2 regions of the Paenibacillus sp. SSG-1 genome follow, and region 2 is predicted to be linked to the other one. Evidence: riboswitches for the same ligand, from Rfam matches in the RefSeq annotation. Region 2 holds a riboswitch; the other holds the start of a gene.
What was found. Region 2 has a riboswitch for FMN ahead of ribD (bifunctional diaminohydroxyphosphoribosylaminopyrimidine deaminase/5-amino-6-(5-phosphoribosylamino)uracil reductase RibD). Riboswitches for the same ligand answer to the same signal wherever they lie in the genome.
Positions count from the first base shown of each region.

Region 1: another riboswitch for FMN. It lies ahead of BCV73_RS22020 (DMT family transporter); the one in region 2 lies ahead of ribD (bifunctional diaminohydroxyphosphoribosylaminopyrimidine deaminase/5-amino-6-(5-phosphoribosylamino)uracil reductase RibD).

Region 1 covers NZ_MBRK01000001.1:4,744,019-4,760,283, reverse strand. Annotated here, with positions in the region: gene BCV73_RS22030 (DUF6359 domain-containing protein) at 1-463, shown strand, start outside; gene BCV73_RS22025 (S-layer homology domain-containing protein) at 680-1,789, shown strand; FMN riboswitch at 2,018-2,180, shown strand; gene BCV73_RS22020 (DMT family transporter) at 2,308-3,264, shown strand; gene BCV73_RS22015 (ABC transporter substrate-binding protein) at 3,715-5,580, shown strand; gene BCV73_RS22010 (ABC transporter permease) at 5,692-6,702, shown strand; gene BCV73_RS22005 (ABC transporter permease) at 6,704-7,540, shown strand; gene BCV73_RS22000 (ABC transporter ATP-binding protein) at 7,545-8,555, shown strand; gene BCV73_RS21995 (ABC transporter ATP-binding protein) at 8,542-9,342, shown strand; gene BCV73_RS21990 (hypothetical protein) at 9,343-10,332, opposite strand; gene BCV73_RS21985 (GntR family transcriptional regulator) at 10,751-11,428, shown strand; gene BCV73_RS21980 (GntP family permease) at 11,595-12,956, shown strand; gene gntK (gluconokinase) at 12,992-14,530, shown strand; gene BCV73_RS21970 (helix-turn-helix transcriptional regulator) at 15,058-15,999, opposite strand; partial or broken gene BCV73_RS21965 (ATP-binding cassette domain-containing protein) at 16,093-16,265, shown strand, end outside.
Region 2 covers NZ_MBRK01000001.1:3,802,327-3,818,591, forward strand. Annotated here, with positions in the region: gene resB (cytochrome c biogenesis protein ResB) at 1-131, opposite strand, end outside; gene resA (thiol-disulfide oxidoreductase ResA) at 134-658, opposite strand; gene BCV73_RS17560 (pseudouridine synthase) at 787-1,527, opposite strand; gene BCV73_RS17565 (peptidoglycan recognition protein family protein) at 1,549-1,890, opposite strand; gene BCV73_RS17570 (spore maturation protein) at 1,971-2,504, opposite strand; gene BCV73_RS17575 (nucleoside recognition domain-containing protein) at 2,514-3,161, opposite strand; gene BCV73_RS17580 (D-alanyl-D-alanine carboxypeptidase family protein) at 3,197-4,387, opposite strand; gene ytfJ (GerW family sporulation protein) at 4,546-5,013, opposite strand; gene BCV73_RS17590 (DUF2953 domain-containing protein) at 5,135-5,818, opposite strand; gene scpB (SMC-Scp complex subunit ScpB) at 5,959-6,558, opposite strand; gene BCV73_RS17600 (segregation and condensation protein A) at 6,527-7,321, opposite strand; gene ribH (6,7-dimethyl-8-ribityllumazine synthase) at 7,446-7,913, opposite strand; gene BCV73_RS17610 (bifunctional 3,4-dihydroxy-2-butanone-4-phosphate synthase/GTP cyclohydrolase II) at 7,934-9,175, opposite strand; gene BCV73_RS17615 (riboflavin synthase) at 9,232-9,897, opposite strand; gene ribD (bifunctional diaminohydroxyphosphoribosylaminopyrimidine deaminase/5-amino-6-(5-phosphoribosylamino)uracil reductase RibD) at 9,999-11,108, opposite strand; FMN riboswitch at 11,523-11,694, opposite strand; gene BCV73_RS17625 (peptidylprolyl isomerase) at 11,879-12,310, opposite strand; gene lysA (diaminopimelate decarboxylase) at 12,535-13,866, opposite strand; gene BCV73_RS17635 (spore germination protein) at 13,983-15,692, opposite strand; gene BCV73_RS17640 (stage V sporulation protein AB) at 15,760-16,182, opposite strand; gene BCV73_RS17645 (stage V sporulation protein AA) at 16,179-16,265, opposite strand, start outside.

The DNA.
Region 1 (16,265 bases), 940 kb from region 2:
CACGTTCAAGAACGCCGTCATCCCGGTTCCTTCGGTTCCGGTCGACAAGTCGGCTCTCACTTCGGCGATTGCCTCCGCGCAGAGCATCTACGACCGGGCCGTCACAGGGGATAAGGTCGGCCAATATCCGGCATTGGCCAAGGTCCAGCTGAAGGCGGCCATTACAACCGCGAATGTGGTCTACTTAGACAATGCCGCGACACAAAACCAGGTGGATTCGGCTGCGGCTGAACTCGGCAGCGCCGTAACCACCTTCCAGAAGAAGCTGATCACGCTGGTACCTGGAGCGGTGCAGATTACGGTGCAGGATTTGTCCATCCTCGCCAAGTACTACGGCATCCAGTCGACGGATCCCAACTGGAGCCGCGTTGCTCCGGCGGACCTGTTCAGCGAAGGCGAAATTTCGATCCGTTCGCTGGCTGCGGTAGCGCAGATGATCATCGGCAGCTGGTACGCGAAGTAAGGGGATAGAGAACCGGATGGTCCTCAAGCCCGGCTCATACGCAGTACCATGTCTCGCATGATTCATGCGGGGATTGGGACCGTATCGGGATGGATATCATCCAATGGATATGGTCGTAAGCAGCATTAGAAATCAACTGCTTGGAAAAGGATACAATCGCAGGAGCGGTGCAGGCTGCTCCTGCGATTTTCAATTCATGGAAAGAGGGCTGGACGTATGCCACGAAAACAATCTACCCGCTATGCCGCATGGGCCGTAGCCATTTGTGTCGGACTCATCGGATCAGGAACCCCCGCAAACGCTGCGGTTTCAGAAGTACGCACGGCTGGCAGCTCCCCGGTTGCCGCGGCCTCCCCGGCTATTGCGGTAACCACCGCCGCTGCGGAAGCACCTTCCTTGTCACTGGGGGTAACTTCCAATGGCTCCAAGGTGACGGTCACGGTGACCGGCGAGCGACTGAAGGACTTGTATGCGTATGAGCTGACGCTCAGCTTTGACCCGGCGAAGCTGGCTTACCGCACCGCATCCACGGGGACATCCGGCTTTTCGGTCGAACCAATTGTCCAAAACAACGAAATCCGCCTAGCCCACACCAAAGTAGGAAAAACAGCCGGAGACAGCGGCAAGCTCCAGCTCGCCGTCATTGAGTTTACGGCGCTGAGGACGGCTTCGTCCCGGGTGGCCGTGGAGAGCGCCAAATTGGTGGATTCCGCTCTCCGCTCATCCGAGATAACCGTCAAGCCGGAAATCACGGTCCAGCCGGGCAAAGCGGAAGGAACGCCGGGCACTTTCCGGGATATCCGCGGCCACTGGGCGGAGCAGCCAATTCAGAATGCGGTCCAGCAGGGATGGGTCAGCGGATATCCCGACGGCACGTTTCAGCCGGGCAAGGAAGTGACCCGGGCGGAGTTCGCCAGCATGATGATGCGTGCGGTCTCGATGGGTCAGACGGCCAACTCGCAGGCGCTGGCTTTTTCCGATGCGAAGAAGATTCCGGCTTGGGCGCTGTCTTCTGTCCAAGATGCGGTGTCGCACGGCATCATGAACGGTTATGCCGACGGCACGTTTGGCCCAAGCCGGCTCATTACCCGGGCCGAAATGGCGGCGATGACCGTCAGGGCGCTCGGTACCGGAACACCGGGAGGTGCGGGAAGTTTGAATTTTGCCGACCGCGGTCAAATTCCGGCCTGGGCCAAGCCGTATATCGCATCAGTGGTGGAGAAAGGAATCATGCACGGAAGAGCGGGCAGCCTGTTCGCCCCGAACGCGCACGCAACGCGGGCTGAAGCGGTGGCCGTGATCCTGTCGGTGCTTGAACAGCGATAAGTGCTGCCGCGAGTCCGTTCAGTGCTTGCTACAGGCTCATCAATGCCTGCCGTCTGTCATTTTAAATGGCTGCTGATATACCGAAAAATGTCCATCTCCAGCCCCATATCCAAATTTTTAATCCATGGAAATAAAAAGCTATTAAAAAACTGAAACACTTTTGGATACATTTATGCTATAATGATGAAAACAATGTAAGTTGCATGAAAAAAATAAAAATAAATGAATATGGATCTTCGGGGTAAGGTGAAATTCCTGACCGGCGGTGAGCGTTCTCTTCTCATGATGAAGACGGCGTCAAGCCCGCGACTCGCAGCTTTAGCAATAAGGCGGCGACTGACCTGGTGGAAATCCAGGGCCGACGGTAAAGTCCGGATGGGAGAAGATCAAAGAATAGGCATGTGCGAAATTTTGACATTTCCGCAAGCTTATTTGATCAACCCCCGATGTGTCGATTGATGTCGATCTCGGGGGTTTTCCAATGTTGACTCCGTATTCAGGGATAGGGGAACTGGAGTATGGAAAATGTAAGCAGCAATATCAAGGTCCGGCCCGCGGCAAGCGGGAAGGCCGAACGCAGCAAATCCGGCTTTTGGCTGGTCGTGCTGGGTGCAGCATTGTGGGGAGCGGATCCGCTGTTCCGGATCATTTTGCTCAAAGAACATATGACGGCAACGCAGATCGTGCTCATCGAGCATATTTTGCTGGTGCTGTTCGTCGCACCGATGCTGTGGAAACATCGGAGCGAGTTGAAAGGCCTGAAACTGCGCCATGTCGGCGCGCTGCTTTTCCTGTCGTGGGGCGGCTCGGCTATTGCAACCATCCTGTTTACGCAGGGGCTGTCCTCCGGGAACTTGAACGCGGTCGTTCTGCTGCAGAAGCTGCAGCCGATCTTCGCCATTCTTATGGCCAAACTGCTGCTGCGTGAGAAGCTTCCGAAGCATTTCACCTGGCTGTTCATCGTGGCGCTGGCCGGAACGTATTTGTTGACCTTTGGCTTCACGTTTCCGTTCGGGCATGTGAATGATTTCGTCAAAGTCGGCAGCTTGTTCTCGCTGGGTGCCGCGGCACTGTGGGGCGGTTCCACGGTCATGGGTCGTCTGATGGTCGGAAAAATGGAGTATGAGACGGTGACTTCGCTGCGTTTCATTCTGGCGCTGCCGCTGCTGATCGGGATTACCATCAATCAGGGAGATCCTTGGCAGGTGCATACCGACGGGGGAACGCTGGCTGCAGTGTCGATCAACATGCTGGGGCAGGCGCTTCTGCCGGGACTGTTCAGCTTGATGGTGTACTATAAAGGGCTGACAACGACGAAAGCATCGGTGGCGACGCTGGCGGAACTGAGCTTCCCGATGGTGAGCGTGCTGATCAACTGGATCGTATTTCATCAGGTCGTGACGCCAACACAAGCGGTCGGATTTATCCTGATCTGGGCGGCGCTGTTCATGATTTCCCGCAAGAGCGCGGCTTAAAGCTTGCAAGCAGCCAGTCCAGGATTTGAAGACGCAATTTTATATAGGTTTGAAAAGCGGTTCCTGCTGATGGCAGGGGCCGTTTTTTTATTTGGAAGGAAGGGCAAACCGTACGAAGGATTTCAGTAACTTTTTTTCAGCACATTTAAAAAATAAATCAGTCATCATTTCCAAGCGATCCCTCATACATTTTACGGAAAGCGCTTGCAGAACACGTTTTAGCCGCATGAGTCCGTCAGCCCGCTCCGTACTTTTTCGTGAAGGGGTATGCGGTTTCCTCGGAATGAAGAGGTTTGATTTCTTCGGATCCATGGGGCACGAACCTTCCGATCTGAAGACGTGAAATCTGCATCACGCTTGCATGTATATAAAATGAGCTAAAGGCGAAGTGCTGTCCCTGTCTTAGTTCAATTTATGTAGATGTGAATTGGAGGAAATGGGGGAGTTTACATGAAGCTGAAATTAGCTTCCAAGCCGCTCATGGCCCTTTTCGTGGCGGCGACCGTGATGATCGCGGGCTGCCAGACCGTGCAGCCGCCTTCCGCAACGGGAACGACGACGCCGCCGGCGCAAGGGGAAACCAAGCCGGCCGATCAGGGAGAAAAAGCCACGGAGCCGGCGACGACCGAGCCCGCGGCGAACCAGCCAGCAACGAGCGGAGACGCCAAAGAAACGCCGAGAAATGAAACCCTTTACATTAACGGAATTCAATGGGGGCCGCCATCCAACTTCAACCTGCTGAGCGGCAATCCGGCCTTCCCGATCAACTATGGTAACTCGAGAGAGCTGGTCTACGAGACGCTGTTTATGATCAATCAGCTGGACGGCAAGCTGGAGCCGCTGCTCGGCACCAAATACGAGTGGACCGACGACATGACATTGCATATCGAGCTGAATAAGGACGCTAAGTGGAGCGACGGCAAGCCGTTTACGTCCGATGACGTTGTGTACACCTACCAGCTCGGCAAAAAATACGACATCAACTGGAGCAACTATTGGGCGTACATTGCGGATGTCACAGCGGACGGCCCGAATGCGGTCAAGATCATGCTGAACAAAGACAACCCGAACCGTCTGACGGTGCTTGACAGCATCGAGCTGATCCCGATGATGCCCAAGCATATTTGGGAAGAAATCGAGAAGAAGTCAAACAACGATCTGGCGACGATCCGCAAGGAAGTCAACGCCAATCCGGTAGCCACCGGCCCTTACAAAATCTACTTCTACAACGACCAGAAAATCACGATTGTGCGCGACGACAATTACTGGGGCAAATCGCTCTTCGGCAAGCTGCCTGCTCCGAAATATATTACGCACGTCATCTACAAGGATAACGCCGCCGGCGATTTGGCCTTCAAGAGCGGGCAGGTGGACGTCTCCCAGCAGTTCATCCCACAGGTATGGAACATGTGGAAGAACGGCGCCCCGATCAAGACCTATCTGAAAGACGCCCCTTATTACGTCCCGGGCTCCATGCCGTCGATCTTCTTTAATTTCTCGAAAAAAGGGCTGGATAACCCGGACGTCCGCCGCGCGATCGCGATGAGCATCGATTACAAGAAAATTTCCGACCTCGCGATGAGCGGCTACTCGGCAGCGATGCAGCCGTCCCTGACGCTGAACACGGACGCGGAATCTAAATACGTCGATCAGGCTGCGATCAAATCGCTGCAGTGGACGACCGACGTCAAGGCGGCCAACGAGCTGCTCGACAGCATCGGCGCCAAAAAAGGCAAGGACGGCATCCGCGTGCTGAACGGCACCCGCCTCGGGCCATTTGAAGTGGAATGCCCGTACGGCTGGTCCGACTGGAATGCGGCGCTGGAGATCGTGGCCCAGAGCGCGAAAGCGATCGGCATCGAAATCCGCACGAAGTTCCCGGAAGCGCCGGTATGGACGAACGACCTGCAAACCGGCAAGTTCGACATCATCATGAACACGCCTGCGGGCGGCGTCAATCCGAGCCAGCCGTGGAGCAGAGCGCATGACATCATGTATTCCAAGGAAGTGGCTCCGCTCGGCGAAATGGCGTTCTGGAACTGGGGCCGTTACAAAAACGACAAGGCCGACCAAATTATCGACAAAATTCCGAGCGTCACCGATCAGGCCGAGCTCAAAACCCTGTACACGGATTTGACGAAAATCTGGCTGACCGACATTCCGTCCATTCCGCTCATGTACCGTCCGTGGGTGTTCCATACGGTCAATGAATCGGTATGGAAAGGCTTCCCCGTCGACGGAGACGGAAGCAACATTCCTCCGCAAATCGCCATGGACGGGGCGGGCATCCGGGCGCTGTACCAGATCCACAACTAAGCCCAAGGAAGCGGCCTGCATGGGAGGCTCCCGGCACTGCCGGAGCGCCATGCGGGCCCTCTTTTCCAAGACGCATCCACCGCCGATCCAAAGATCAAGGGAGGGACCTTCTTGAATGCCTATGCCAAATATTTCGTAAAAAAGCTGTTCTGGTACCTGGTGACGCTCGTCATTGCCGTTTCCCTGAATTTTTTCCTTCCGCGCATGATCGAGGGGAATCCCGTCGCCATGATCGTCTCACAGATGACCAAAGGGATGACGGACAGCGATACGATCAAACGGGTCTATGAGACGTTCATTCAGGAGTTTGGTGTTGACAAGCCGCTCTGGCAGCAGTTTCTGATCTATGTCCAAAACCTGTTTACCGGCAACCTCGGCACCTCGTTCGGCCTGTATCCGAAAAAGGTGACGGACATCCTGGCTTCAGCGGTGCCGTGGACGATCGGCCTGCAGCTGCCGGCGATTCTGGTAGGCTGGATTCTGGGCAACGTGCTCGGAGCCGTGGCCGCCTATAAAAAAGGCGTGTTCGACAAGGTGATTTTTCCGGTAGCCCTGTTCGTGAACTCGATTCCCTTTTTTACGCTGGCCATCATCATGCTGTACGTATTCGCCCTGACGCTGGGGTGGTTCCCGCTGTCCGGAGGGTATGATTTTCAAATGATTCCGCAGCTCAGCTTTGAATTTATCGGCTCGGTCATCCGCCATCATACGCTGCCATTCCTCTCGATCGTGCTTGTCACCATCGGCGGCCAGGCGATCGGGATGCGGGAAATGTCCATTTACGAGCTGAATGCCGACTATGTGCTGTACAGCAAGCTGCTTGGGATCCGCGATTCGCGCATCTCGAGATATGTGTTCCGGAACGCCATGCTTCCCCAAATTACCGGACTGGCTTTGTCCATCGGCACGATGGTGGGCGGTTCGCTCATCTGTGAAATCGTGTTCAGCTATCCGGGCATCGGCACCTGGCTGTTTACGGCCATCCGTCAGCTCGATTACCCGCTTATTTCCGGCTGTACGCTGCTGATCGCGCTCTCTGTTCTGCTGGCTAACTTTACGATTGATATCATTTACGGTTTTATCGATCCGCGGATCAAAGCCTCGCAAATGGAGGACCAGTAATATGAAAAACTCCTTCAACATTCTCATCAAATCCCCCAAATTCATGCTGGGGGCGGGAATATTCATCGTTATGCTGGCGCTGGTGCTCATCTTCCCGATGATCAACAAAAAGGATCCGCTGGAGATGATCGCCCTGGCGTTTCAGCCGCCGAGTTCGCAGCTGTGGCTCGGTTCGGACAATTTCGGGCGGGATCTGTTCCTGGAGCTGATGTACGGCATCCAGACCTCGATCCGGGTCGGTCTCATCGCAGGCGTGTTCGCCACGGCCATCGGACTCATTATCGGCCTCGCTTCCGGCTACATCGGCGGTATCGTGGATAACTTGCTGACGTCGATCACGAACATTTTTATCGTCATTCCGTCGTTTATTATCCTGATCCTTATCTCGGTCAGCATCAACTCGCGCAGCTCGCTCGTGACGGCGATCATTATCGGCATCACCAGCTGGCCGTGGACGGCCCGGGCCGTACGCGCGCAGACCAGCTCGCTCCGCAACCGGGATCATGTCCATATCGCCAAAATTTCCGGACACAGCACGCCCCGGATCATCGTTTTTGAAATTTTGCCCTACATCGCGTCTTATGTCGTCATGGCGTTTGTGCTGCAGACCGCGTCCGGCATACTGTCGGAGGCCTCCATCTCGATGCTGGGGCTCGGGCCGTACAACACGATCTCCCTCGGCATCATCATGAACTGGGCGCTCGTCTTCGAGGCGCCGGTGGCGGGGGCATGGTGGGCGTTTATCCCTGCGGCGCTGTCAATCGCGCTGATCACGTTCTCGTTGTATATGATGAACACGGGCATGGACGAAATTTTTAATCCGAAAATAAGGAGCTAGGCCGATGACTACAAACATTCTGGAAGTTAGCGGACTGAAAACCTATTATAAAACCCGGCTTAAGGAAAAAGTGTTTGCCGTCGACGGCGTCGATTTCGTGCTGGAAGAAGGGAAGACGCTCGGCATCGCCGGCGAATCCGGCTGCGGCAAGTCGACGCTGGCGCTGAGCCTGATGGGATTTTATTTTCCGCCGCTCCATTACGGCAGCGGTTCGATCCAAATCCACGGCCGCGACATTATGAAGCTGAACAAGGAGCAGCTGCGCACGCAAATTTCCGGGCGGGAAATCGCGTATATTCCCCAGGCGGCCATGAATGCCCTCAATCCGACGCTGCGGATCATCCGCTTCATTGAGGATATCATGAAGGAGCACCGGCCAGAGCTGACCAAGAAGCAGGTGTGGGACATGGCCGTCGAGCGCTTTGAAACGCTGAACCTGTCGCCGAAGGTGCTGCGCTCGTATCCGAATGAGCTCTCCGGGGGCATGAAACAGCGGACGGTCATTGCGATTTCCACCATTCTGAATCCGAAGGTGCTGATCGCCGACGAACCGACGTCTGCGCTGGACGTAACGTCGCAGAAGGCGGTCATCAAGCTGATGAAGGACCTGCTCAACAAGCAGTTCATCCGCTCGCTGGTATTCATCACGCATGAGCTGCCGCTCTTGTACCACGTCACCGACGACATTATGGTCATGTACGCGGGAGAAATCGTGGAGCGCGGCACGGCCGAGCAGATGATCTTTGATCCGCTGCATCCGTACACGAAGAAGCTGATGGGTTCCATCATCGTTCCGGAGGAGGGGATGAAGGGGCACAAGCTGGCGGCCATTCCGGGCACACCGCCGAATTTGAAGCATGTGCCGGCCGGCTGCCGGTTTGCCGAGCGGTGCTCTTACGCCCAGGATATTTGCAGGCAAAACAATGTGGCGGTGCAGGAAGTGGAGGGCCGCCAGTACCGGTGCCATTTTGACACAGGAACGCTGAAGGAGTGGTATGCAAATGAGCAGTCGTGACCTGTTGATCCGCGGCAGAGGCATTACGAAAATATTCGGGTACGGGGCGGCTAAAACGACCGCCGTTGATACGGTGGACTTCGATTTTCATAAAGGCGAAATCATTTCCATCGTCGGCGAGAGCGGCAGCGGCAAAACCACCCTTGCCAAAATCATCATGGGTCTCTTAAAGGAGTCGGGGGGCAGCATCGATTACAAAGGACAACCGAGAGTGCTGCGCCGCCATGCCGACCGAAAAAAGTACTGGAAAGACATTCAGGCGATTTTTCAGGACCCGTTCTCGTCCTTTAACCTGTTCCAGCGGGTAGAGAAGCTGCTGCTCAGCTGCATCCGGCTGCAGGGGCTGAAGCTCACCAAGGATGAGCAGTTCAATAAAATGAAAGAGGCCTGCTCTTTCGTCAACCTGAAGTTCGAGGAGCTGTACAACAAGTATCCGTTCGAGCTGTCCGGCGGGCAGATGCAGCGGCTTATGATCGCACGGATTTTTATGCTTCACCCCAAGGTGCTGATCGCGGATGAGCCCACCTCAATGGTCGACGCCTGTTCCCGGTCCACCATTCTCGACATGCTGCTGAAGCTGAGGGATGAGAACGAGATGACGATTATTTTCATCACGCACGACGTGGGGCTCGCTTATTACGTGAGCGACACGATCTACATCATGGAGAAGGGCCAAATCGTCGAAAGGGGACCGGCCGAGGACATTATCCTGAACCCGCAGCACGCCTATACGAGGCAGCTCATCAGCGATGTGCCGAAAATCCATACGGCCTGGGACTTGGGCTAGTCACATTGGCGCCGTATAGCGGCCGCCCTCCTGCACGACGCGAAATGCGCCGCCGTCCTGCTGCAGCACGGCCAGGTTCGATCCTTCCGAGCCCCACCATTCATACCCAAGCGTATAGCCATGCCCGGAACGGGTGACAAATAAAACGTGGAACAGCTGCGGGTCCATCTGCCCGCCGTCGTCGACGCGCCAGGTGGAGCTCGGGTCATCCGTTCCTTCAAAATCGCGAAACAGCAGCGTATCCGGGGTGATCAGCACGAGGCTGGCCAGCGGCTTGCCGCCGTCCTTGTCGTACTGGACGATACCCAGCTGCACGTCAGGGGAGATTTGTCCGATAAGCCCCTGGCTGTGGATGTTCAGGCCTTTGGCTTGCTTGATCCGGGCTGCCGCCTCTTCGGGCAGGCTTCCCTCCGCATGCTCCACCTGCAGAAATTCATGCCCGGCAAAAGCGTCTCTCTGTGCGAGAACGACGCCTGCGTCCGGATCCGCTGGAGTTACCGGGGAAGAGAGGCGGAACAAATCGCCTTCATCATGGTCGAAATTGTACCGGTTCTGCCTGCCGTTATCCTGATCCGACCGGGCCTGATGCTTCGTGAAGCGGATGTCGGCCAGCTCGCCCGACGCGATGACCGCTTGTGTAAACTGCTCCCGCGGTGTTTGCTGCTTGCCTTCCGGGTCGGCTGCAAGAATCCGGCTGCTGGCGGCGTCCAAATAGCCGAACATCAGCTGGGAAGGCTGCAGCCGCCCTGGAGTTTCTGTTTCGGCTTCGCCGTCGTGGCTGCTGGTAGGCTGCGGGCTCCCGGCATCAGAGGTGGAAGCAGGGGGATCAGCTGCCGTGGCGGGAGGTTTTTCGTTGATTCCGTCCGAGGAATTGACCGTTCCGGAAGGCATTGGGTCAGCCGTTGATGTGTTATCCACCGAAGGCTTGTGGCTTTCGCAGCCCGTGGCGATACAGATGGACAGCAGCAGGATGCCGGCGATTTTTTTCAAATTCAATCCCTCCCTTTCCGAAGGTTGATGTGCTGGATGTTTCATCCACGCGGTTTACAGATCGCACGGATTGTTTTAAAATAAAGACGATTACAAGTTGTATACAAGTATACTTGGAGGCAGAGGCAGGTTAGAGCACAGCACAATCAAACTGGAAGCGTTTCTTTTTCGAAGAACCACAGGTCTTCGTGGTAAAAGACGCATTCCGGTTCTTCGTTGTTGCATGGTTCTTTTGAAAAAAGGAAAAAATCGGATTGCGGCACACGGCTGCCGGTCAAACGGTTGAGCGTTAAGGTCTGCGGCTGAAGCAGGCTTCCGTGAGAGCAGGTCCCTCACCATGGATGCGGCGGTCGGTTGTATGATAGAATCGGTAGCGTACGTCATTGTACATACATTGATTTAGGAGAGTTGTCTCATGCTGCGTTATCCTTCATCCTGGCTGCAGGGTGTTTCCTTGGGAGAGTCGATTGCGTCCGAGCTGAGGCTGCAGATTATCAGCGGCCGGATCAAGCCGGGTGAAATTATTTCAGAGAACCGGGTGGCCGCCGATTTCGGGACAAGCCGTTCCCCCGTCAGAGAAGCCTTGAAATCGCTCTCGAGCGAAGGGCTGATCCGGCTCGAACGGATGGGTGCCGTCGTCGTCGGACTGAGCCTGACCGATATTGTTGAATTGTACGATGTCCGCTTCCTGATCGAGAGCTTCGTTCAGCAGCGGCTGGCCAAGATGGACCGGGATCAGCTGCTGGTTACGCTGCGCCGGATCGTTGACCGGATGGAGCTTGCGGTCAAGCATCAGGATGCCGTCGAATTTTCGTATCAGGACTTATCCTTTCACGAGGCGATTATTGCGGCTGCGGACCATAAGCGCATTTTGCATTTATGGAACAGCATCCGGCCGATCGTGATGACCGTCATGCTGATTACGACGGAAGAGATTTTTTCCAAAGGGGAAGCAAAGCTCGGGTCCGTGATCGGCAAGCATCAGAAAATTATGGACGGTCTGGCCTCCGGCGACGAGGACGAAATCCAGAAGCTTGTACAGGAGTATTTCGCCGATTCGCGCCAGACGCTGCACCGCAGCCTGACGGATTTTTAAAGCGCTTCGTCGGCCTTTCCATTCCGTAATATGAACCAAAAGGGGCTGCTTGCGGGCAGCTTCCGCCTCATGTTGTCGACAAGTATGCAAGTATTTGAAATCAAAGCTTGGAATAATGGGTATCATATGTGAAAAACATCATGTACGAACAAAAGGAGGACAACCCATGTCCAGTATATTCGGTATGAGCCATAATTGGACGCTCATTGTGTGGACACTGATCGCCATTGCATTTCTTATTGTGTTTATTGCCAAATTCAAGTGGAATCCGTTTGTGACCTTGCTGTTGTCCGCCCTGCTGCTCGGGTTCCTGACCGGCATGAAATCGATGGATATTATCGATTCCGTGACCAAGGGGCTTGGCGGCACGCTCGGAACGATCGCGATCGTCATCGGTCTCGGCACGATGCTCGGCAAAATGATGGCCGAATCCGGCGGCGCCGAGCAGATCGCCACAACCCTCGTGAACCGGTTCGGGGAGAAACGCGTTCACTGGGCGATGATGATCGTCGGCTTTATCGTAGGGATTCCGGTATTTTTTGAGGTCGGTGTCATTCTGCTGATCCCGATTATTTTTACCGTCGCCCGTAAAACCAAAATGTCACTGCTGCAAATCGGTATTCCGATTCTGGCCGGTCTGTCCACCGTACACGGACTTGTGCCGCCTCACCCGGCCCCGATGATCGCGATTGATGCCTATCAGGCGAATTTGGGGAAAACGATTCTGTACTCCCTGATTGTTGGCATTCCGACAGCGATCGTGGCCGGACCGCTCTTTGGTAAATGGATCGGCAGACGCATCCAGGTCGAGCCGCCTGCTGAGCTGGCGGAGCAGTTCTCCAGCAGCAGCACGCGCAAGCTTCCGGGCTTCGGCATTACGCTGCTGACGATTCTGATGCCGGTGATCCTGATGCTGATCGGTTCGATCGCCTCGATCGTTGACCCGGATGCTTCGAGCGGTTTTACGCTGTTCTGCGAATTTATCGGTAACGAAATTATTGCGCTACTGATTTCGGTCGTGTTTTCTTTCTTCTCCCTTGGCTTCGCCAGAGGATTTACGAAAGAACAAATATCCAAGTTTACGAGCGAATGTCTGGCGCCGACAGCCACAATCATTCTGATCATCGGCGGCGGCGGGGCGTTCAAGCAGGTGCTCATTAACAGCGGCGTAGGTGACGCCATTGCCCAAATCGCAACTTCGGCTCACATCAACATTATTTTGTTTGCATGGTTCGTGGCCGCACTCATCCGTGTTGCAACCGGTTCCGCCACCGTGGCCATGACCACGACCGCGGGGATCGTCGCACCGGTGCTTGCCTTGAGCCCGGCAGCCAATGTCGAGCTCGTCGTGCTGGCGACCGGAGCAGGCTCGCTCGTCCTGTCGCATGTCAACGACGCCGGCTTCTGGATGGTCAAGGAATTCTTTAACATGTCCGTCCCGCAGACGCTGAAATCCTGGACCGTCATGGAAACGCTGTTGTCGATCGTTGCATTGATTATCATCCTGGTGCTCAGTCTGGTAGTATAAGGATATGTCTAGTGAAGAAGAAAGAAGGTTGAAACATGAGCAGTAATATGATGATCGGAATCGATATTGGAACGACGAGCACCAAGGCCGTTCTGTTCGAAGAAAACGGAAAGGTTGTGGCCAAGGGAAGTGAAGGCTATCCGCTGCTGACACCGACATCGTCCATCGCCGAGCAGGATCCGGATCTGATATTTACGGCCGTGATCCATTCGGTCAAGCAGGTGATGGATACTAGCGGAATCCGCCCGGAGCAGGTGATGTTCGTCTCGTTCAGCTCGGCCATGCACAGCGTCATTCCGGTCGGCCAGGACGGGAAGCCGCTGATGAACTGCATTACGTGGGCGGATAACCGCAGCGCGAAATGGTCCGAAGTATTGAAGAACGATATGAACGGACATGAAATTTATCTGCGCACAGGTACGCCGATCCATCCGATGTCCCCGCTGACCAAATTGATGTGGCTGCGTCATGACAATCCGGACATTTTCGAAAAGACGTCCAAGTTTATCTCGATTAAGGAGTACGTATTCGCCAAGCTGTTCAACCGGTACGTCGTCGACCATTCGATAGCCTCCTGCACGGGCCTTATGAACCTGAACAAGCTGGATTGGGATGAGGAGGCGCTGCAGGTTGCCGGTATTACACCAAGCCAGCTGTCCGAGCTTGTCCCGACCACCTACCGCATGGACGGGCTGGATAAGACGTTTGCCGCCGAGATGGGGCTCGATCCATCCACGCCGTTTATCGTAGGCGCGAGCGACGGCGTGCTGTCCAATCTGGGCGTCAATGCGATCGAGCCTGGTGTCGTTGCTGCCACCATCGGTACCAGCGGAGCAATCCGCACCGTGGTCGATCATCCGGCGACGGATCCGAAGGGGCGCATTTTCTGCTACGCCCTGACGGAGAAGCTGTGGGTGATCGGCGGTCCCGTCAACAACGGCGGCATGCTGTTCCAATGGGTACATGATGAACTGGCCGCATCCGAGATCGAGACTGCCAAGCGTCTCGGTATCGATTCGTACGACCTGCTGACACGGATTGCGGAACAGGTGAAACCGGGATCCGACGGGCTGTTGTTCCACCCTTATTTGACCGGGGAGCGCGCCCCGCTCTGGAACCCCGACGCCCGCGGATCGTTCTTCGGCCTGACGATGCACCACCGCAAGGAGCATATGATCCGCGCCGTCCTTGAAGGCGTCATTTTCAACTTATATACTGTACTGCTTGCGATGGAGGAACGCATCGGGCGCCCGGCCAAAATCCACGCGACCGGCGGATTTTCCCGTTCCCCGCTGTGGCGCCAAATGATGGCCGACATCTTCGATCAGGAAGTTGTCGTGCCGGAGAGCTTCGAAAGCTCCTGCCTGGGCGCCGTCGTGCTCGGCTTGTACGCCACGGGCAAAGTCGATTCGCTAAGTGTCGTCTCCGGCATGGTCGGATCAACGCATCAGCATACGCCGGTGAAGGAGAACGCACAGATTTACCATCAGCTGCTGCCGATCTTTATTAAAATTTCACGCAACCTGGAAGAGGAATATAAGGCGATCGCTGATTTTCAGCGCAGCCTGTTCTAATCCAAAAGAATGCCTGTACAGCGTTTGAAACTGCTGTGCAGGCTTTTTTTGCGTTAAACATGTTTCTGCGAAGCTAATCGGCTTTGCGCGTGGAATGCGTGATGTCAACTTTTAATGTGTGTTATATCTTACTAAGAACCAGTTGCCTAAATAGAACATAGATTATACTGAGACTCATAAAACCTCCTTAATAAGATCAGCCCGCTCTTTCGGAGCGGGCCTTTTTCTTTAAAAAGATGAATGAATTATGCAAGAGCCTAAACGTATATAGAATTTACCCATATGATATCAGTATCTTCAATATGAAGGAGGTACTTTCATGAGCGACGTTAGAGGAATAGGTTATGGCTGTTGCCATAATAATGTTGGTGCTATCCTTGTACTCTTTATTCTTTTGGTAATTATCCTGAAGGCATTTTGTTGGTAATAAAGAATGACGAAAACCCTGCCGGCTGTGAGCTGGCAGGTCCTTTTTATTTAGAGACACAGAACAACCGATATGAAAGATACCGGTCAAAGGTCGTGCCTCATGCATACTGGCGGAGAATCTCCCGCGCCTGCTCACGAATCCCGTCTACAAGCTCGGGCGGCTCGATGACTTTAACGGCCGTACCCAGGTGAAAAAAGTAGCCGGTCACGAATTCCATCTCGCGCTGATCAATGACACTTTCAATGTAACCTTCATCCGGGCTAACCTCCACGATATAAGGCTCCAGCCATGGCTGGCTGCGGCACTGTCTCAAGCCTTCACGGGTCAGCTCTACATATAAACGGACGGGCGACTCCGGCGTCACCGCCGTGCTGAGGTTGAGCCAGTCCGGCAGTTCCATCTGTGGCTCAAACGCCTGCTTCGTTTGCTCCATGGACACGATCCGGTCTGTACGAAACAGCCGGATTTCGCCATGAGCCTGATCGAACGCGGGCATGTACCAGAAGCCGTCGCTGGCGTAAATACCGATCGGAGCCACTTCCCTCACTGTATTTTCCAGCTTCGACACATATTCGATTTTAAGCAGCCGGTGCGCGGAGGCCGCCTCGATGATTTTCTTTAGAAATGGAGACGGGACGGTCCTTTTCTGATTCCAAAAGGTGATTACCGAATCCAGGCCGTCTATTTTTCTTTTCGTATCGTCAGGCAGGCTTGCGTACAGCTTGCGGGAGACGGAATCTATATGAATGTCAAAAGGAAGCGATTGATAGTACTTCAATGCCTGAAAAGCAAAAAAGATAGCAAATGCTTCTTCTTCATTAAACATGATCGGCGGCAGTGTCCGGTTGGGGAGTACCCGGTAACCACCGCTTCTTCCTGGTTCCGTATATAGCGGGACGCCCATATCGGCAATATCCGTAAGATAGCGGTGCGCTGTTCGGACAGAAATGCCAAATTCATTCGCGACATCCTGTGCAGTAAAACTGCGTTTCGCATTGACATAGAGGATCAAATCAAACAATAATTTGGCTTTGCTCACAAAAGCCCCTCCTCTTCACTTAACCATGACAGTTTCTGGCATGGTTTTAGCATATCCTATTTTATACAAATCGCAAGAGGAGGAATCCACATGATTAAAGAAGATGACATTCGCGTCGTCGGCGGAAGAGAAAAAAATCTGAAGGGAGTTCATGTGACGATCCCCAAAAAGCAGATTACGGTATTTGTAGGCGTATCCGGCTCCGGCAAATCGGTGCTTGTTTTCGATACGATCGCAGCGGAGTCACAGCGGCAATTCAACGAATC
Region 2 (16,265 bases):
TCCAGAACTTCGTTGGACTCGCGGTCTTGTTCTTCCAATGGCCTTCCGCAAGCCTCGCAGAGCACCGTCCCCACGGGGTTTTGGTGCCCGCACTCGCACTTGGTGTTCTTGAATGCAATAACTTCCTTCATCATCAGGAATTCACCAACTCTTCAATTTGCTGATCGAGAGTTTGCAAATCCAGCTGTCCCAGATGGATCTTATTGATCTTCCCGTTAGGCGAGACAAAAAACGTCGTGGGCAGCGGGGATATTCCGTAGGATTGAATGGCGTCCTTCTCGGGATCCAGCATTACCGGGAAGCTGACATGGACCTGCTTCACAAAATTTTCCACGGCCATTTTGTCCTCACCGGCGTTGATGCCAACGATGACGACATCCTTATCCTTCCACTTATCATACTGGGCCTGCAGGGCGGGCATTTCCTTCACGCATGGTTCGCACCAGGTTCCCCAGAAATTGACAACAAGCGCCTTGCCTTTATATTCATCGAGCGTATGAACCTTGCCGTCCAGCCCGAGCAAGTCAAAGTTCGGCGCCTTACTGCCTTCCGTCGGTTTGCCATTAGAGCCCGAAACCTGTGTCGTAATGGCGTAACCGCCCAAAATGACAATCAACAGCAGGATAATGATTTGAACCTTTTTTCTAGATTTACCCATGCCAAAAGCTCCCTTTCCATGACAAATCACATATTTTAAGCGCAGAGTTTGAACAACCTATGAACAATTATAGCGAAATAATGTCACAGGTGCTCCGGGAGTATTTGAAAATTATGTGTCCTTCCGTTCTATCTTTTGTTTAAATTTCCCGATTTAGCCATATTTAATAAACTTTGTACTTCATCCTTTGTCAGATGGCGGTACAAGCCCCGCTTCAAATTGTGCAGCAGCAGGTCGCCGAACGCCACACGTTTCAGCCGGATCACCGGGTGCTTGATCGCATCAAACATCCGTCTGACCTGCCGGTTGCGGCCTTCATGAATCGTGATGCTGATTACGGCTTCGTTCTTCTCCGTGTCGATATCTTTATATTCGACTTCGGCAGGGGCCGTCATACCGTCCTCCAGCTGAATGCCGGCTTTGAGCTTGTCCAGGTCGCTGCCATGCGGGATCCCCTCCACCGTCGCCAGATACGTTTTGGGCACATGATGACGCGGGTGAGTCAGCAGATTGGCAAATTCGCCGTCATTGGTCAGCAGCAGCAGACCTTCGGTATCATAGTCCAGACGGCCGACCGGATAAACCCGCTCTTTGATGCCTTTCAAATAATCGGTTACGATTTTTCGTCCTTCCGGGTCGGACGCGCTGGTAATAACCCCTTTCGGCTTGTTGAACACGATGTAAATCTTCTGCTCGTGTTTGATCGGTTTGCCATTCACCTTGATGATATCTTGATTCGGGTCCGCCTTGGTCCCCAGCGTGGTTACGGTTTCCCCGTTAACTTCCACTTTGCCAGCCAGAATCAATTCTTCGCACTTACGGCGCGAAGCGATACCGGCCTGCGCTAACACTTTCTGTAATCTCTCCATGTTCAATAGGTCACCTCAACCCTAATGATAACCATCAACCGGATAAATCACAAGTTCGTTCCATGGAAAATCCGCTCCTGGGCAGGTGTCGGAGTGAGGATACAAATAGAGGGGGGAAATGTTGTAGCGGCGTGCCAGCTCCATAATAAGCTTGCTGGCAACGAACAGCTGCTGTTTTTCGGCAGCGCGAAACAGGGTGTATTCGCGGTTGAAATCACCCTGGAGGCAAATATGGATATGGGACGGATCGGTGACGTAAGGGGAAGAAACGACCGAGGCATCCTCCCCGATCCAAAAATCATACCCTTTTCCGTTGATGGAAGGGCATACGGAATGATGAATGATAAAGCCTTCGAATGTCATGCGGATCACCTCATTTAAACTAGCCTGAGCTTGGTACAGTATATGAGGTGTCCATGAAACCGTTCCACACGGCTGGCCGGTTATCCGAAGAACAGCAGGCAGACGGCAATAGCTGCTGCAAATCCTACCGCATCCGATAAGAGACCGACCTTAAGCGCATATCGCCCGTTGCGGATTCCGACCGCACCCAAATAAACAGTGAGCACGTACAGCGTCGTATCCGTACTCCCTTGAATCGTTGAAGCCATCCGTCCGATCATGGAATCCGGGCCGTACACCGAGATCAGATCGGTGGCGAATGCGAGGGACCCTGTTCCTGTCAGCGGCCGCAGCAGACCCAGGGGCAATATTTCGCTCGGAACGCCCAAATGCTGAAGGAAGGGACCTGTCCAGCCCACAAAAAAATCAAGGGCCCCTGAGGCCCGGAAAATACTGATCCCTACCATCATCCCGACCAGGTTAGGAATGATTTGAATGGCCGTTTGAAATCCCTCTTTGGCTCCGTCGACGAAGGACTCGTACACCGGCACCTTCTTGGTAAAAGCATAAAGGGGAATAAACGCGATTAGTACGGGGATCGCCCAGGCCGATATCAAATTGATGAACGCCACCATACGCCCTGCTCACCCTTTCAGCTCGGATTGGGAGGAAGAAACGGGACCCGAGTGCACCGGCGGCTTCTTCGGCCTGCTGCGCATAAATTTGCGCCGGTACCAGCGGTCCATCACGATGGCGGCCAACGTGGCCACGGCGGTCGCCATTAGCGTTGTGCCGACGATATCCGTCGGATTGGCGGACTGATAGTTCATCCGGATCGCGATCAGCGTTGTCGGAATCAAGGTGATGCTGGCCGTATTGAGCGCCAGCAGCGTGCACATCGCCGGGCTGGCGGCCGTCTTATCGGGATTCAGCGTCTGCAGCTCCTGCATCGCCTTGATGCCCATTGGCGTGGCTGCGTTGCCTAGACCGAGCAGATTCGCGCTCATATTGGACAATATGTAACCCATGGCAGGATGGTTTTTCGGTACATCCGGAAATAAAAAGGTGACGATCGGGCTCAGCAGCCGGGCTATTTTTTTCAGCAGACCCGAATCTTCCGCAAGGCGCATCATACCGAGCCAGAAGACCAGCACGCTGATTAACCCGAAACATACTGTCACCCCGGTCTTAGCCCCGTCGAAGGCCGCAGAAGTGACCAGTTCAATCTTCCCCTGGGCTGCTGCAAAACCGAATCCAATCAGAATAAGCCCCAGCCAAATCGCATTGATCATTTCGTATCCCCTCTCCCCAGGTTGTTACGTTAACATCAGGCCCCAGGCTGAAGCAGACGCTTCAGCACTACGCTGAACCATTGTCCCCAATTGCTTTTGTGAACGGGTGCCATCGTCTGCTCGGCAGCTGTTCCGGACGCCGTTCGTTCCGGCAGCACGCTTCCTTTTCTGTAGACCGGGATTTCTCCGATCTTTTCCCCTTTCAGCGACACCTCGATTTTCCCTCTCAGCCCGAATCTCAAATCCGGTGCTCCTTCCTCCGCTTCAGGATAGAGCACCAGCTTCTTGTTGACCTGAGCTTCCTCGCCATCGGCAAAAGGGTACTGGAACGTTTGGCTGACGACCAAATCCTGACCCTGTACCGACTCCCCTTTTTCGGTCAGCTGTTTCAGCGGGTAATATTCAAACCCGTAATCCAGCATTCTGCCGTGGTCGTTCCAGTCGTCCCCGTCGTTCAGTGTCACGGCGACCAGCTGCTGGCCGTTGCGGGTTGCCGAGCTGACCAGGCACCGGAACGCCTTTTTGGTATAGCCGGTCTTGACCCCGTCCGCTCCTTCATAAAGGCGGAGCATTTTATTTTTGTTATCCCATTTGTAGTCCCAGGATTCATTCGGATTCGGAACCTTCTTCGTCGGCGTCTTCACGATTTCCTTAAAAACCGGATTATGCAGGGCATATGCCGTCAGCTTGGCCAAATCGTTGGCCGATGAATAATGGCCTTCCTCGTCCAGTCCGTGCGGATTCATAAAATGCGAATGGGAAAGGCCCAGCATACGGGCTTTCTCGTTCATCAAATAGACGAACCCCTCCACAGAACCGCCGACGTGCTCGGCAATCGCCGTGGCCGCGTCATTGCCTGAACGCAACATCAGTCCGTACAGCATATTTTCCAGGGTCATTTCTTCCCCCAGCTTGAGATAGATGGAAGACCCTTCTTTGCCAAAGGCGTTTTTGCTGACCTTCACTTCGCTGTCCAGCTTGCCATGCTCAATCGCTACGATCGCGGTCATGATTTTCGTCAGGCTGGCGATCCGGAGCTCATCGTCCCCGTGGCTGGAATACAGCAGCCTGCCTGATGTGACATCGATCAAGGCTGCGGCCTGAGCGTGGGTGCCGAGAGCGGGTAAATTTTTCGCGGCCGATGCCCGGCTTGTACCGGCAAAGCCGCTGGCGATGAGCGTGATGACCGCAATCCAGCTCCATATTCGTTTATGCTTGATCCACATGTTATCTTTCCTTTCGGTTCGGAAAATCTTGTACAAGTATATGCTTGGCCTAACTCGGGTATGCCAAACGTGCAAACCAGAAAAAATCGATGCCCTTTTTCAGAAACCGTTTCTTCACAAAAAATCCCTCCCGGCTGACGGAAGGGATTGGCACAGGCTTAAAACAATGAAGGATTGATCTCCGAAGTCGTCGTTTGGGCTGGATTGACAGCACCCGTTTGCGTATTCGTTTGGAACATCGACGTGATTTTATCCACCATAGACGGTGCGGAATCAATTAATTTCTCGAATAAATGCGTTTGATTATCGAGCGGAACGATATTCACGCCTGCTTTGCCGACAACGAGAAACGCGATCGGACGAATCGAAACTCCGCCGCCGCTGCCTCCGCCAAACGGCAAGGACTTGGATTCATGTCCGGGTGCCGCGCTCACGCTTTTACTGATATCATCCGCGTTAAAATCACTTCCCCCTGCGGCAAAGCCAAAGCCCACCTTACTGATCGGAAGGATGACGCTGCCGTCAGGAGTTTCTACAGGGTCGCCGACGATTGTGTTGACATCAACCATGCCTTTGATGTTTTCCATCGCAGTCTGCATTAAGCCTTGAATCGGATGCTCTGCCATGATGATTCCTCCTAGTGTGTTGATAATAAGCTCTGAGCCACAGATGTTAGCTTGCCCATATCCCATAGAAGTATGTAGCTCGGCCTGCGCGACCGGTACCGTTAAATTAAGTAAGCCTTTGTTATCGCAGAACCTGTTTGGCCAATCGGAACCAATGGATCGGACCTCCCGGTACTTTGAGAATTCGGGCCATCAGCATAATGCCGGCATACAAGGCATAACCGCAGGATATGCGGGCGACGCAGGACAGCTCGGTGGCAAACTGCGGCTCATCCTTAAACACCGGAACGACAAAGAGCCTTGGATTGTTTCGCATGCGTACTTTAAAGGAAAGCCAGCCCACAAGGGTCGTTTTGAGCCCCCACACGGTTCCCGTTGCAATCGCAGTCCATGCTGCATCGCCGGTTGATAAATTGGTAGACCAATCCAGCTTCATAATGTTCACATGCTGCATGGTACGGTAAAACCATTCCTTTAACGAAGCCGTCGACCGGAGCATAATCCTCACTTCATCTGCCCAATGGTCCAGCCGTCTTTTGTTAATATGCGCTTTTCCGACGGTTTGGCCGTTACGGAAACTGTTTTTGCTCTCAAGCCGGAGCATAAAGCCCTTTTTCATATTGGCAAACACCAGGGAAGGCATTTCATAATGCATCTTTACGATTCCATACAGCATCTTGACGTCCAATACGGCCTTGTCATCCTTATTGTGCTTGCTGTACCATAATGTAATGGTAATGCTTGACATTATGACCGCAACCAGAAGAATGATCAGGAGAACAATAATGGCGACTACAATCCACACGTATAAACCCCCAAGTCTGTCCATAAATCTTCCTGTGCATAGTATGGCATTCCCCAATGGAAAAGATTCGGCCACAAGCTTTTTTTGAACGCCAAAGACCCACCCGGGGAATCCGGATGGGTCTTGTTGTTTATGCAGTTTTACGGCACATCGTCAAACGTCAGCTGTTTTCCGTCCAGCTTCTCGAACAAGAGCTGGGTTTCTTCCTCCAGATTATCCGTATCTTCAAAAATAGCCGGCTCCGGGAGCGCCTGAATATTCGGCAGGCCAAAGTAATCGAGGAACGACTTGGTCGTACCGTACAAAATCGGACGTCCGATCGCCTCCGCCCGTCCCGTCTCCTCGATCAGGTCCTTGTTGACCAGCGTCTGGATCGCCCGCTCGGATTTGACGCCGCGGATCTCTTCGATTTCCACCCGGGTAATCGGCTGCCGGTAGGCCACGATGGCCAGCGTCTCGAGTGCCGCCTGCGACAGCGAGGATCGGGATGGGGAATAAGCGAGCCGCTCAAAATACGGGGCGTGATCGGGCAGCGTAGCCAGCTGATAGCTGCCGGCAATCTGGACGACCTGGATCCCCCTTTTCTCCCTGACAAAATCCTCCTTCATTTCCTCCAGGGCGTCGGTCACCAGCTCGGGACGGTGCTCGACGACCTCGGCAATCTGCTTGGCCGTCAGCCCTTCATCCCCCGCCAAAAAGAGCAGACCCTCAATAATCGATTTCAATGTCGGAAAGTCCATTCGAGAGACCTCCCCCTTTCCATTCCATCACAATGTCGTCGAACAGCTTTTCCTGATAACAAATAATTTGTTTCATCTTCATCAGTTCCAAAATGGCCAGAAACGTCACGACGATTTCATGCCGTACCATCTCATCATGCAGCAGCTTGGAAAACAATAGCTTGCCGCCGGGCCCGCTGGATTCCAGGGCATTCACCACCTCGCGGATGCGATCCTTCACCGAAATTTCGTCCCGCTGGATTTTGGCGTAGCTGGTCCGCTTCGACGCCTTGCGCAGCGCCTTCTGAAATGCCGCGACCAAATCGGAGGCGTGCAGGCCTTTGACCGGATTGTCCGACACGCGCGGAACCCACGGCGTCAAATCCTCGGGCTCCTTGGAGTAGATCAGGCTCCGTTCAAATTCCTTTTCCTGCAAATGCTTGGCAATCCCTTTATATTTGCGGTATTCGATCAGCTTCTGCACGAGCTCCGCCCGCGGATCGATTTCTTCTTCTTCATAAAAGTCAAACTCGTCCATTTCAAATACCGGAGGCTTCGGCAGCAGGAGCTTGCTCTTGATCGACAGCAGCGTGGCCGCCATAACCAGAAACTCGCTGGTGATATCCAATTCGAGCTCCTGCATGCTCTGCAAATATTCCATATATTGATCGGTAATCTCACTGACGGGGATATCCTGGATGTCGATTTCCGCTTTGTCAATCAGGTGCAGCAGCAAATCAAGCGGACCTTCAAACGTCTCCAGCTTATATAATACGGTGTTCACGGCTTATCCTCCCGTCACATAAAGTACGCCCGCCAAGCGGGGCTGTGTCCCAATGGGCCCGTAAGGCACTTTGCGGACATAAAAAATGCAGTACCCGGAAAAAGGGTACTACATTAAATAAGCACTATTTTAACTGTTTCGTCAAGTTGGCCATTTCAATTGCCGCCACCGCAGCATCGTATCCTTTGTTTCCGGCCTTCGTTCCGGCCCGTTCCACCGCCTGCTCGATGTTCTCTGTCGTCAAGACGCCGAAAATGGTAGGAACGCCGGTTTTCAGATTGATCGCCGCCACGCCTTTGGCCACCTCGTTGCACACGTAGTCGTAATGGGAGGTTGACCCCCGGATAACCGTGCCGAGCGTAATGACGGCGTCGTACTTGCCGCTTTCGGCCATCTTCTGGGCAATCAACGGGATTTCGAAAGCGCCCGGAACCCACGCCACGTCCACTTCTTCTTCCTTGGCGCCGTGCCGCTTCAATCCGTCGAGTGCGCCGCCCAGCAGCTTGCTGGTGATAAACTCATTGAATCTTCCAACCACGATGCCGTATTTTAATCCTTCGGATACCAAATTTCCTTCATAAATGTGTGCCATGCTTCATCAGCCTCCTGTAATTATTCGGTAGTCGTCGTCAATGAATCGGGCTGCTCAAACTTCAGCATGTGCCCCAGCTTCATTTGCTTCGTATGCAAGTAGTTCTCATTATCCTTATTGGCCTGCATTTGGATCGGCACGCGCTCGACGATTTCCAGCCCGTAGCCCTCCAGGCCCTTGATTTTGCGCGGATTGTTCGTCAGCAGCCGAATTTGTCGAATGCCGAGATCTTTCAATATTTGAGCTCCGATGCCGTAATCGCGAAGATCCGCGGGGAATCCGAGCTTCAGGTTGGCATCGACCGTATCAAGGCCCTCTTCCTGGAGCTTATAGGCTCTCAGCTTGTTAAGGAGCCCGATGCCGCGTCCCTCCTGGCGCATGTACAGCAGCACGCCGCGGCCTTCTTCGTTGATCTGCCGGAGTGCGGCTTCAAACTGCGGGCCGCAATCGCAGCGATGGGAATGGAACACGTCCCCTGTCAGGCATTCGGAATGGACGCGGGTGAGCACCGGCTCCCCGGATGCGATGTCCCCTTTGACGAGCGCCAAATGCTCTTTATTGTCCACCGCATTCGTATAGGCGACGACCTGGAACTCGCCGAAGTCCGTCGGCATCCGCACCGAAACCTCGCGGGTAACGAGCTTTTCCTTATTGTTGCGGTACTGGATCAAATCCTTGATGCTGATCAGCTTGAGGCCATGTTTCTTGGCGATCTGCACCAGATCCGGCAGCCGTGCCATCGTCCCGTCCTCTTTGATAATCTCGCAGATCACCCCGGCCGGGAACGATCCGCTGAGACGGGCGAGATCCACCGCCGCTTCAGTATGGCCGGCGCGCCGGAGCACGCCGCCGGTTTTGGCAATCAGCGGAAACATGTGGCCGGGGCGCCGGAAATCGGCTGCGGTCGCTTCCGGATCGGCGAGCGCTTTGGCGGTCAGGGACCGCTCATAAGCGGAGATGCCCGTCGTCGTCTCCTTGTGGTCGATGGAGACGGTAAAAGCCGTGCCGTGATGGTCCGTATTGTTCGATACCATCGGCTTCAGGCCGAGCTCAGCGGCTCTTTCCTCGGTAATCGGCATGCAGACCAGTCCGCGTCCTTCCGTGATCATGAAGTTGATGACTTCAGGCGTTGCCTGATCCGCCAAGGCGATAAAATCGCCTTCGTTCTCGCGGTCCTCGTCGTCCACGACGATAACGACCTTGCCTGCCGACAAGTCGGACACCGCATCTTCAATGCGGTCAAACACAAAATCCTCCTTCATGGGTTTCCCTCCTATTCCTGCATGGGCTTATTGGCCTGTCTGTCCTCTTGCCTGCCTCATGCAAATCCGTGTTGTGCTAGCAGCTCCATGCTGATTCCCGAAGGTTCAGGACGTCCGTTCCCTTCCCCTGTTCGGTAGTGAAGCAAATGGTCCACATATTTTCCGAGAATGTCGCATTCCAGATTCAGCGCACTTCCAGGCTTTTTGTCTGCCAGACTTGTCTCCGCAAGCGTATGCGGGATAATGGAAACGGTGAATGTCTTGGCGCTCGTCTTGACTACCGTCAAGCTGATGCCGTCCAGGGTAATAGATCCTTGCGGGATGATGTAGCGGAGCAGAGCGGTATCTTCCGGCTCCACTTCGATCAACACCGCATTCTGATCCCGGTCCATCGCCCGGATCGTCCCCGTCCCGTCGGCATGTCCCTGCACGATATGTCCGCCGAAGCGGGCACCCACCTGCATGGCGCGCTCCAAATTCACCCGGCTTCCGGCCCCCAGCGATTTCAAGTTGGAGTGGCGGTACGTTTGCGGCATGACGTCCACCGCGAACGAACGGGCTCCAATCTCGACAGCCGTGAGGCAGACGCCATTGACTGAGACGCTGTCCCCGATTTTGAGATCGCCCATAATCCGGGAGGCCTCAATATGCAGGATCATCGCTTCCCCTTTGCTGGAGACACCCCGCATGACGCCGACCTCTTCAACCAAACCGGTAAACATCGCAACCGCTCCTTTCTGTCCTGTAAAGAAGTATTTCATACGATTCATATCGTTAACCGTGTGCAGCCTTAAAAAGTTAAGTATCGTTTTTCCGGATCAGGTCATGCCGGCCAAACCGGCTTTCCGCTGATACAGACGTTATCCCCGAGCACTTCGGTCTCTACGTCTTCCAGCCGGACGGCGTCCGCCATCTTGTCGGCGCCACGCAGCGAGAAGTTGACGGGGGCCGCCGGACCTCCAACGATTTTCGGTGCGAAATAGAGCACGATCCGGTCGATCAGCCGGGTCTCCAGCAAGGCACCGTTCAGCCGGCCGCCGCCTTCCACCAGAATCGAACCGATCTCACGTTTGCCCAGCTCCTGCATCGCCAGGCGAAGATCGACCTGCGGGCCTGATCCGCAGCGGATCGTTTCTACGCCGATCTTCTTAAGGGCTTCCGCCTTATCCAGATCGGCGCGTTCCGTCGTCAAAATGACGGTCGGCGCAGCTCCATCCCGAACCACCTTCGACTCAAGCGGTATCCGCAGTAAGGAATCGACGATGATCCGCACAGGATTCAGACCGATGGCGCCCTGCAGCCGGGTGGTCAGCTGCGGATTGTCCGCGATCACCGTATTTACACCAACCATAATCCCTTGATGCCGGTGGCGGAGCGTATGAACCTGCTCCCGGGCCGCTTCGTTCGTGATCCATTTACTGTCTCCCGATTCGGCCGCGATGCGCCCGTCCAGCGTGCTTGCTGTCTTGACCGTCAAATAGGGAAGCCCGGTTGTAATATACTTGATAAACTTTTCGTTCAAGCGGCGGGACCTGTCACCGAGCAGCCCAACCTCCACCTCAATCCCGCTTCGGCGGAGCAGATCGATTCCTCTGCCCGCCACCTGGGGGTTGGGGTCTTCGCAGGCCACGACGACCCGCTTCACCTTCTCGCGTATGAGGCGTTCGCTGCATGGCGGCGTTTTTCCGTAATGGCTGCAGGGCTCCAGCGTTACATAGACCGTACTCCCTTCCGCACGGTCACCCGCCATATTCAGCGCATGTACTTCCGCATGAGCGGTTCCCCGCTGCAAATGCGTTCCAAGCCCAACCATAGCCCCGTCTTTAACGACAACGCAGCCGACAACCGGATTGATTCCGGTCTGACCCTGTGCCCGCTCCGCCATATCGAGCGCAAGCGCCATATAAAATTCATCGTTGATGATGCCGTCCATTCATCTCCCCCCTTGTTCGGAATCGGGACATCCCCTCAAAGCTAAGTCTCGGCTTCGAGCGCTTTGCGGATACTTCGCATGTTGGAATTTCCATGGTAAATCACTATACCATGCACAGCTTTGGCTCCGCGCTGTTCAAACCGGTACTCTCCAGGGATCCCTAGGTCTTTGTAAAAAAGCAAAAAGCCCCGGGATGGCTTAAACCATCCTCGGGGCTGTGAAAGACAAGTCAGATACACTCCAATAAGGCTGCAGAATCCCAAAAATCAGGATCAGCCAAATAAGTCATCGGTAACGTAAAGTCATCAGTAAACAGAAGCCGTCCCTCCAGGGACAACCTTCTACTATGTGAAAACAACCACGTACACGTGACATCTTATTGGACAGCTGCACTCCGAACTGAAGTGCACGCTTTCTCTCCTTCTCCCATCCAGACTATACTGTCGGTCCCGGATTTGCACCAGGTCCACCGTACGCTAATCGTCAAACGAAGCGTCCGGGTCACGGACTGAGACGGGCGCCAGAACTGATCGGCTGCCGCGTCATCACCGCCGGTAGGGAATTTCACCCTGCCCCGAAGGATAAAACCAATATCAATATGCAATTGTCAGATGGAATGGCTGCCTAGTGGAAGCCCCATCTATACTAGGAAATGTTAACACTGCCTCGGCAAAAAATCAATACGCCCCTTTTCCCGGCCCTGAACAAAAAGCCGCTTGTCCCTCTTTGAAACAGGGAAAGCGGCTGATAAATCGTGCGCGACTCGCAGATTAAGCTTCGTATACTTCGACCGTCTTCATCACGTCGCGGCCTTGGAACGCGTCGACGTATTCCATGCCCTTCGTCACTTTGCCGAATACGGTATGCTGTCCGTCGAGATGCGGCTGCGGCTGGTAGCAGATGTAGAACTGGCTTCCGCCGGTGTTGCGGCCGGCATGTGCCATCGCCAGCGATCCGCGCTCGTGTTTGTTCGGGTTGATTTCGCAGTTGATTGTGTAGCCAGGGCCGCCGGTACCGGTGCCGTTCGGGCATCCGCCCTGCGCAACGAATCCCGGAATGACGCGGTGGAACACCAGACCGTTGTAAAAACCGGAGTTTGCCAGTTTTTCAAAGTTCGCCACCGTGTTCGGAGCGTCTTTTTCAAACAGATCGAGCAGCACTTCGCCGCCGTTTTCAAGAGTGATTTTTGCTTGCTTGGCCATTATGTCAATGACTCCTTTCATGTCTTTCCTGAGTGTTAACAGACATCTTCTAGTTTACTATGAAATCCCGGGCGAAGCAAAATAATTCCGCATTTCTCCTCGTTCTATAAACGCGCAAAAGGACCCCTCTGCATTCCCCAATACAGAGATGATCCTTTATACTGCGCACCAATTCATTTACCAGAGGCGCTGGCGAACAGCGCCTGCCCCCTTAATGCATCTCCTTACTTAAGCACAGCCTGCTTTGCGATCCGCTCAGGAATGACATCGTGGCCGATGATATCCTGAAGGCTCTCGCGGCGAACGACCAGGTCGCTTTGACCTTGGTTCACGAACACGACCGCCGGTTTGCGGATCCGGTTGTAGTTGCTCGCCATCGAATAATTGTAGGCCCCTGTGCACGAAACGGCGAGCAGGTCACCGTTATTGACTTTCGGAAGCTCTGCATCCCAAATCAGCATATCGCCGCTCTCGCAGCATTTGCCGGCTATGGACACGGTTTCTTCCGGCTTGTCGTTGGCACGGTTGGCCAGCATGGCCTCATACTTCGACTCGTACAGCGCCGGGCGCGGGTTGTCCGTCATGCCGCCATCCACGGCCACGTACTTGCGCACACCCGGAATATCCTTGCTGGTGCCGACGGTGTACAAGGTTGTCCCCGCATCGCCCACGATGCTGCGGCCCGGTTCCACCCAAATTTCCGGCAGCTCGCTTCCCCACTCGGCAAAATGCGTTTTCACCGCGTCGGTAATCGCCTTCACGTACTGGCTGACTTCAAGCGGCGTGTCGCCTTCAACGTAACGGATGCCAAAGCCTCCGCCGAGGTTCACTACTTTGAACTGCACGCCCAGCTGTTCTTTGACACTCTTGGCAAATTCGGCTACACGCTGAACCGCCATCTGAAATCCGTCGACCTCGAAGATCTGCGACCCGATATGGGAATGTACGCCGAGAAGCTCCAGATGCTCCTGAGCGGCAGCTGCTTTGACTGCTTCAAACGCAGAGCCGTTACCGATGTCGAAACCGAATTTCGAGTCGGTTTGGCCGGTTGAAATATATTCATGCGTATGAGCTTCAACCCCTGGTGTGACGCGGAGCAAAATGTTGACCTTCACCTTTTTCTCAGCCGCCACCGATTCCAGCACATGCAGCTCAACAAAATTGTCTACGACGAAGCAGCCGATGCCGGCGTCGATCGCCATTTCCATCTCTTCCACCGTCTTGTTGTTGCCGTGGAAATGGATGCGCTTGGCCGGGAAGCCTGCCTGAAGCGCCGTGAACAATTCGCCGTCGGACACGACGTCTAGGGACATGTCCTCTTCCTCTGCGATCCGGCACATGGCCATGACGCAGAACGCCTTGCTGGCGTAAGCCACCTGGAATTTCAGTCCGGACGCGCGGAACGCATCGACGTATTCGCGGCACCGCGTGCGGACCAGCTCCTCGTCGACGATATAAAGCGGCGTACCATACTGCTTCTTCAGCTCGGTAACGTCACAGCCACCGATTTCCAGGTGACCGTCCGCATTGATTTTACTTGTACCATGTAGAAACATATTATGCATCCCTTCGCTTTCCTTGGAAATGTAAATATTCCATGTGAACTTTTACATCAGTATACCAGACAAGGGAAGAGAATGAATGGATTTTTTTGCACAACATTTGTGTTTTCCTACGACTGTTCGCGGTTGTCCGGGTTCTTCGCCATCCGCGTATTATCCCTCGTTTTGTTGAAAGACGGCCTTTTCTTGCTCTCAAGCACCGGGAAGCGCAGCAGCACTTCAGACAGAGCCTTTGCATTAAAAGGTATAAACGGCCATAGATAAGACGAGTTGTAAGACCGGTGCAGCGTTAGCAGCAGGATCAGCAGCGTCGTCCCGACAACGAATCCCTGCACTTTGAAAATGGCCACCGCGACCAGCAGCACAAGCCTCACCATCCGGTTGGCCAACCCCAGCTCATAGCTCGGCGTGGCGAACATGCCGATGGCCGCTACGGCCATGTATAAGACGACCTCATTGACGAACAAGCCTGTTTTCACCGCGATATCCCCGACGAGGATCGCTGCGATGAGGCCCATGGCCGAAGCCAGCGGGGTCGGCGTGTGCACAGCGGCCAATCGTAGGAGATCGACGCCGAACTCGACCAGCAGAAACTGGGCGATAAGCGGAATTTTGCCCGTATCGTGCGGCCCGATGAAATTTAATTCCGGAGGCTTCAGGTGCGGATCGATCACAAGCAGCATCCAGAGCGGAAGCAGAAACATGGAGGCGAAAATGCCCAGAAACCGGACCCATCTGAGGTAGGTTCCCATAAAGGCCGTCTGCCGGTTCTCTTCGGCATGCTGGCACAGGTCGAAAAACGTAGTCGGCATGACCATCACGCTCGGCGAGGTGTCCACGAACACCACTACCCTGCCTTCCATGATATGCGAAGCGACCACGTCCGGTCTCTCCGAATATCTGACCAGCGGATACGGATGCCATCCCTTATTGATAATCGCTTCCTCCAGCTGTTTGTCGCCTTGGGGAAGCCCGTCGATGTCGAGACTTTTGATTTTTTTCCGGATGGAGTCCACTTGAACCTTATCCACAATGTCGTCGATATAGGCAATACAGACGTCCGTCCGCGTCCGCCGCCCGACCTGCACCAGCTCGCTTTTGAATCCGGGGTCGCGGATCCGCCGCCGCACAAGGGCGATGTTGGTAAGCAGCGTTTCGGTGAACCCGTCGCGTGCACCCCGCACCACCCGTTCTATACTTGGTTCTTCGGGACTACGGACCGGATAATTCCGGGTATCTAAAATGATGCACGCCCGTTCTCCCTCGATGAATAGAGCGGACATCCCCATCAGTACTTTATTGACTGCCGCGCTGAGCTTGTCGACAATCTCGACCTGAATATGCGGGATGTAAAATTCAAAAAAGGACTTAAGCGCATCCGAAGTAAGCTGGTCGGCGGACAAATAGGTAAGCCGCTTCAGTATTTCCAGCATGATGTTGTCTTTGGCAAAGCCGTTAATGAAGAACAATCCCGTGTTCTGGCCGGCGAGGGTCATTTCGCGAAACACGATGTCAAAGGATGAACCCAGGCCCACCACTTCCTTGAGCGTGTTTTTGGTCGTCTCCAGGCTTTCCGGGATGACATCCTTATCCTGCCAATAGATGATGGATTCCTCGACCGTATCGGACCTTTCCCGGTCGCGTTTTTCCTGCATCCGCTTATCTTCTCCGCCGTCACCCGCTGCCTTATGCTCATCCTCAGCCTGTTCTTCACCGCCTTCACGCCGGCTCGCCGTCCTCCGGGGCTCCTTCCCCTCCTCCGACGGATGAGAAGCGTCTTCCTTCTTTTCTTTCGATTCGTCCCCGTACTGCATGATCATCGCAATACCCGCAGGGTCCTCTACGTTGATTTCCTGATCCTTGTCATCTCTCACGAAGCGTTCCTCCTTACTTTCTGTAAACAAACCAGTCAAACAGGGAACCCGCCACTTTTCCCGTGACCATCGCCATCAAAAAACCAAACAAGTAGCGGGTCATCTGCAGCCTTTTAGCCAAAATGGGCAGCACGTTGAGCACTTCGGTGAGCGCGGCGGCCAGCATACCGACGAATATCCCGTTAAACAGCCCGATCAAGAGGCTCGCCAGCGGTCCCAAGGATAGTTTCCAGTTCCAAAAGTCAAACACGGTCCCGACCAGCGACCCCGTTACCATCGCCCCTTCGTACCAGTGAACCCGGTTATAGGATGAAGTCAGTTGAGCCAGCCTTGGAATCATGTCGAGGACGATGAACAGCGCGATAACGCCGCCGCCAACCGCAATTCCCCCGGCAATCCCGAGCAGTATTTGGATGAACCAGCCGACCAGAATCAAGACGAATCCCCCTGACGGCTCGCGGTTTTCATCCGTTTATATTCCTCGGCAACGACGTACTGGTCGATATTTTCCTGGTACAG